DNA from 2 places in the Paenibacillus jepli genome. Region 1 is predicted to be linked to the other one. Evidence: predicted binding sites of a transcription regulator. Region 1 holds the regulator's gene; the other holds the start of a gene.
The links. The regulator NrdR, encoded in region 1, represses ribonucleotide reductase genes. The targets are predictions, from matches to a motif close to AACACNATATATNGTGTT.
Positions count from the first base shown of each region.

Region 2: a site for NrdR is predicted at 1,915-1,932, ahead of ABC336_RS03075 (adenosylcobalamin-dependent ribonucleoside-diphosphate reductase). Genes of this name have one in related genera too.

Region 1 is NZ_JBDFMD010000001.1:1,019,487-1,022,696, reverse strand. It holds gene coaE (dephospho-CoA kinase) at 1-514, shown strand, start outside; gene ABC336_RS04710 (lytic transglycosylase domain-containing protein) at 511-1,074, shown strand; gene ABC336_RS04705 (alpha/beta-type small acid-soluble spore protein) at 1,190-1,408, opposite strand; gene nrdR (transcriptional regulator NrdR) at 1,526-2,005, shown strand; gene ABC336_RS04695 (S-layer homology domain-containing protein) at 2,386-3,210, shown strand, end outside.
Region 2 is NZ_JBDFMD010000001.1:647,099-650,308, forward strand. It holds gene ABC336_RS03075 (adenosylcobalamin-dependent ribonucleoside-diphosphate reductase) at 1-1,823, opposite strand, end outside; gene ABC336_RS03080 (DEAD/DEAH box helicase) at 2,128-3,210, shown strand, end outside.

The sequences.
Region 1 (3,210 bases):
TGCGGATCAAGTCGCCAGGGAAGTGGTGATGCCGGGCGAGCCCGCGCTCGCAGCCGTCGTCCGGCAGTTCGGACAAGCCGTGCTCTCGGCGGATGGGACACTTGATCGTCCGGGGCTGGGCAAGCTGGTATTCGGCAACCGGGAGAGGTTGAAGGAGCTGGAAGCGATCCTTCACCCGGCTATCCGAGAGCGGATGCAGAGCCGGCTCCAGCAATATGAAGACGAGGACCCTGACCGACTGGCGGTGGCCGATGTACCGCTGCTATTCGAGACTGGACAAGCCGGGCTGTACGAAGGCGTGCTAGTGGTATACATACCCCAGCCCTTGCAGGTCGAGCGGCTGCTGGCGCGCTCCCCCGGGATGACGGAGGAAGAGGCGCTCTCGAGAATCGGGCTGCAGATGGATATCGAAGAGAAGCGCAGCAGGGCCGATTGGGTCATCGACAACAGCGGATCGCTCGAGGAGACGGAGCAGCAAGTGGAAGCCTTTATGCGGAAGGCGGTGAAACGGTGAGACGACTGATGCGTACAGTTGTACTGCTGGCGGTAGTTGTCGCTACCGTCGTGTTGTTCATCCGCTCGGATCGTATCGAACAGATGATGTATCCGATTCATTATCGGGAGGATATACGTGCCAGTGCAAGCAATTACAAGGTGGATCCATATCTGCTGGCGGCAATCATCCGCTCGGAGACCAACTACCAGACCGGGCGTGAGTCGTCCAAAGGCGCGCTGGGCATCATGCAGATCATGCCGGACACAGCCGACTGGATTATCGATCAAGCCAATTTTACTTCTGTGACCATGGATGACATCCATCATCGCGCGGATGTAAGCATCGAGATGGGGTCATGGTATATTCATTCCCTGAGCAAGCAATTCGATCAGAATACGATCGCGGCAGTGGCCGCGTACAACGCGGGTCCCGGCAATGTGAAGCGCTGGATGTCGGAGCAGGTGTGGGACGGCACCCTTGATCAATTGAGCGATGTTCCGTTCGGAGAGACGAGGCATTATGTGAAGCGCGTTTTTTATTACTATGAAAAGTATAAGTCCTTATATCCGACACTTTGACGGAAGGCAGGGACGTTCTATATAGAGTGAAATTGGCTAGCGTCCATTACACCAAAGAAAGCCTTGACCGGCTGACTTTCGGCAGTGGTCAAGGCTTTCGAATTAAGACTTAGTATTATTTGTATTGCCCGGCAAGGGATTGCTCAGCGATCTGTACCAGGCGGCGGGTAATATAACCCCCGATGGAACCCGCATCGCGAGTTGCCATATTGCCGTAGTATCCGTCTTGCGGAATAGCAATACCCAGCTCTTGCGCTACCTCGAATTTCATTTGGTCCAGCGCTGCTGTTGCTTGTGGTACGACCAGTTGGTTGCTGCTGCGGTTTTGGCTCATGTGTGTCACCTCCTTGCGGTTGGTAAAAGTATTATGTGCGATTTTCGTCTGATCATAACCGAGAATACATGGTAATTATTGTCCCCATACTTTAAGAGAACGGAGGGAATGACGAACATGAAATGTCCCTATTGCGATTATGCGGGTACCAAGGTGCTGGATTCCAGACCGGCCAACGAAAATAAATCGATCCGCAGACGGCGCGAATGCGAGCAGTGCAGCCGACGGTTCACGACCTTCGAGATGATCGAGGAGACGCCGCTTATCGTCATCAAGAAAGGCGGCAGCCGCGAAGAGTTCAGCCGCGATAAAATCCTGCGCGGGTTGATCCGAGCCTGCGAGAAGCGACCAGTCTCTATTGATCAGTTGGAGGTTATCGTCTCCGAGGTGGAGAAGGAGATTCGGACCACGGCACAGGCTGAGGTCGAGAGCTTCCAGATCGGCGAGCTGGTGATGGAGCAGCTGTACCCGATTGATGAAGTCGCTTACGTGCGCTTCGCCTCGGTATACCGGCAGTTCAAGGATATCAACATGTTCATGAAAGAGCTGACCGGTTTGCTATCCAAGCATCCGATGTCTGACAAGGACGGGCGGTAGCAGGGAGCGTTAATTTGTATTGGTCTGTAGACGTTCGAAACGAACATGAGGATGGTCGAAAAAACAGTGGCAGCGATGCCTCTGTTTTTTTGTCGTTAAGAATTTTGGTTGCTTCGGCAAGATGTGTCCGCTAACCGCTGGTTGTCAGCTGTGACACACCTTTCTTCCTCTATTTGCTGGCAAACCCGCCACGCGTCGACTGTAACGTACCGGGCATCGTCAGAGCCAGGGGATAGTCTTTAATAATTATTTTCAGGATGATAAACATACGATGCAAAATTAAACGAAAAAAAATTTGACAGCTGCTGGAAGGATGCGGTATGCTTTTATCAATTGGGTTAATGAGAATGATAATCAATTGAGGGTGGAGGGCTTTTATTTTGAATACGTACATAAAAACAACGGCTGCATCTGTAGCACTCATGGCTGTTCTGCTAACACCGGTGTCACCTGGGGCCGCGATTTCCGGTACAAATCAACAAGGACCTTCTATCGCATACGCGGCAGAGACAGGGCAGCAGCTGGCTGATGGTGTGTACAGCCTGGACTACACCTTCCTGAAGCACAATACCGACCAGGTCTCCGTCATGCAGGATTATGTCGTGACTCCGGGCAAGCTCATTGTGCAAAACGGCAAGTTGACGGTAGAAGTGACTCTAAAGCAGAGCAAGGAGATTATTGGGTTCAAAATCGACACTGGCAACGGGCTTGCGACACCGGAGACGGTAGTGGAGAACGAGCAAGCCAATACCCGAGTCGTCTCGTTTGAGGTTGACGATCTGAGTGAGAAGCTTGAGGGCTGGGTGAAGATCTACTGGCAGGTCAGTCCGACCTTCCTGTATGATCACGAGTACAAGGTAGAGCTGCAGCTGGATAAGGACTCAATCGAGGAATGGCAAGGGGAGCAGGAGCCTACAGAACCAGTGGACCCTGAGCCTGAGCAGCCCACCCAGCCGGAGCAGCCAGCGCCAGGGCCTGAAGAGCCTGTCGCACCTTCTCCTGATTTCACGGATCTGACGAATCATTGGGCAAAATCCGCGATCGAGCAAGCTGTGAGCAAGGGGATCGTCAATGGCTATGAGGATAACACCTTCCGTCCTAATGGACAGGTGAGCCGGGCGGAATTTGTGGCCATGCTGGGACGTGCGCTGCCAGCTAATGAGGAGCCATCTACGTATGCTAGCTTCTCGGATGAGCAGGACATA
Region 2 (3,210 bases), 370 kb from region 1:
ACCGTGAAGTCCGCAGGGGCATTGGCCGTCTTGGAGATCGAGCTGTCGACCCAGCGCTGGATCGCCGCCTGCACCCGGATATGGTCCTCCGCCGCCAGCTCCATGGCGGTGACATAATAGTCCGGCAGCTCTTCGCCGGGGTGCCGGTCCTTCCAGACTTGGGCGATCGGCACGAGCTGCTTGTCATACCCCAGCCGGCTCTGACGGTAATATTCAAAGGCAAAGTAAGGCTCGATGCCGGTCGAGGTGCCGACCATCGTGCCTGTGCTGCCAGTAGGCGCCTGCGTAATCAGGGTTACATTGCGGATGCCGCGCCCACGGACCGCTTCCCCCACCTCGGGGTACACCGTTGCCAGCTCGCGCATGAAGCCGCTGCTTAAGAACTTGTCGGACTCGAAAGCCGGGAACGAGCCTTTCTCCGCCGCGATCTCGGTAGAAGCCAGATACGCCTCCTTGGCGATGAATCCGTACAAACGGTCCAGGAAGCCCAGCGACTCCTCGCTGCCATAGCGGATCTCCAGCCGGATCAACAGCTCCGCCAGCCCCATCGTCCCCAGACCGACCCGGCGCTCCCGTTTCTGGTTCGCTTCATTTTGCTCGAAATGATAAGGTGTCACATCGATGACATTATCCAGGAACCGAACCGCCCATCGCGTCACTTGGCCCAACTCCTGCCAGTCCACATCATGCGCGGTCTCATCGTAGAACCGGGAAAGATTGATCGCGGACAGGTTGCAGACGCCCCACGCCGGCAGTCCCTGCTCGCCGCACGGGTTCGTGCAGATGACCGGGTTGAAATACCAGCTGTTCGACATCTCATTGTAGCGTTCCATGAAGACGACACCGGGCTCCGCCGACTTCCACGCCGACTCGATGATCGTATGCCAGACCTCGCGTGCTCTGACGGTCCGGTAAGGGATGACCCGCTTGCCCATCTCCCGCCAAGCTGCCAGATCTCCCTGCCAGAGCCGGTCATAATCCGGATCCCGGGTGTCCGGGAAGACGAGCTCCCACTCCAGATCCTCTCTGACCGCCTCCATGAAGCCGTTGCTGACGCAAACCGAGAGGTTGGCATTGGTTACTTCGCCCATCTTTTGCTTGACCGTGATGAAATCCTCCAGATCCGGATGCCAGTCGTTGATCATCAGCATAAGGGCACCCCGTCGGCTGCCGCCCTGCTCGATCAGCCCGGTCGTATAACTGAACAGGCCGCCCCAGGACACTGAACCGCTCGATGAACCGTTGACGCCGGCGACGACCGCCCGTTTGGGCCGCAGCGACGACAGATTGATGCCGACACCGCCTCCTCTGGCCATCACCTCGGTCATCTCGGTGAGCGTGGCCATGATGCCACCACGGCTGTCATGAGGGGACGGCAGCACATAGCAGTTGAACAACGTCAGCTCGTCGCTCGCCCCTGCCCCTGCGGCGATCCTGCCGCCCGGGACCAGCTTCCAATCCGCCAGGATCGACCGGAACCTCTGCTGCCACTGCTTGCGCAGCGGCTCGGTCTCTTCTACCGCAGCCATTGCTTCCGCGAGCCGGTCCCACATCTGCTCAGGGGTCTGCTCGCGCGTCAAGGTCAGCTTGTCCACATCGGTCGTGACGATCAGCCCGCTTCTTGTTTTCACGGTCGCCTGGCTGCCGGTACGCTCGATGACTTCTCCGGCTTCCTTGGCCGGGAATTTCGGGTCATCCTTTATCATGACCAGCACGGTATCTCCCGGCTTCGCAGCGGCCGGGTCATCAGCCTTCCAAGCGTAACGATCCAGGAATATTTTCTCGCTTAACCCTGTCAAGCTGCTGGTCTGCACCTCTGCCATCTTTACCACGCCTCCATTTGCTGCAGGATTGATCATTCGGATCCATTCAGACTAACCAATCACTACATATTGTATGTTTGTTTCATAATAACATACTATATATTGTATTACCACCGTTCTAAATCTCACAATCTGGTGACGCAACCTTCCGCCTGTCCAAGCGGTCGCGATCCTGAAGTGTCCCTGTTTTTGCGGGTTCCTCTTATGATTCCCCTAGATTGCGGCAATACTGATAGACATGTAATGTTTCTCACAGCCAGCCCTCGCCCCTGCAAGGGCAAGGCTCTCATAAGGAGGATAAACAATGGCCAACTCCACACATTCTGCAAGTTCGGACTCGCCCGGCAAGAACAAACTCCATCCGTTGGTCGAGCTTCATTTTGACCGCAGCTGGCAGGATGAGCTGCAGCAGCGTCTGGCCAAAAACGGTCCTTGGGATGAATGGGTGCTCTATAAGCTGGCAATCGAAGCCCAGCAGGCGCGCAAAATCGACAGCTTCGACGAGCTGCAGTGTCTGCGCGTGCTGCCGTCCTTTGATCCGATGCCCCACCAGATCTCCACCGCTCGCAAAGTTTTGGACGGCATGGGCGGACGAGCGATTCTCGCAGATGAGGTCGGTCTCGGCAAGACGATCGAGGCCGGACTGATCCTCAAAGAATATATCGTTCGCGGGCTCGTCAAAAAGGCGCTTATCCTGGTGCCAGCTTCACTCGTGCTTCAGTGGGTCCGGGAGCTCAACCAAAAATTCGGAATCGCCGCCGTGGCTCAAAAAAAAGCCCACACGTGGCATTATGATGTCGTCGTCGCTTCGATCGATACCGCCAAGCGGGAGCCGCATCGCGAGCTGCTGCTCGGCACGGACTACGATATGTTGATTATCGACGAAGCTCATAAGCTGAAGAACAAAAAAACTACCAATTATCAGTTCGCAACCCTGCTGCGCAAAAAATACTGCCTGCTGCTGACAGCTACGCCGGTGCAGAATGAGCTTGATGAGCTGTACAATCTGATCACCCTGCTCAAGCCGGGACAATTGGGCGGGCAGAGCGAATTTGCGGCCAATTTTGTCGTCGATAAACGGCAGCCCAAAAACGAAACTGAACTTCATGATGCGCTCTCAGGCGTCATGATCCGCAACCGCCGGGGAGATGGCGGTATCGAGTTCACCCGCCGCATCGTCAAGAATATCCCGCTGCAGCTCTCTCCCGAGGAACAGGCGCTTTATGAAGCTGTGACCAGCTTTGTCAAACAGCGGTACGCCGAGAGCGGCGGCGACCTGACCAGCATGCTGTCGCTGGTCACGCTGCAGCGTGAGGTGTGCAGCAGCCGGGATGCCGTGTTCATCACGCTCGTCAATATGTTCAAGAAGACGCCTGAAGATTCACCA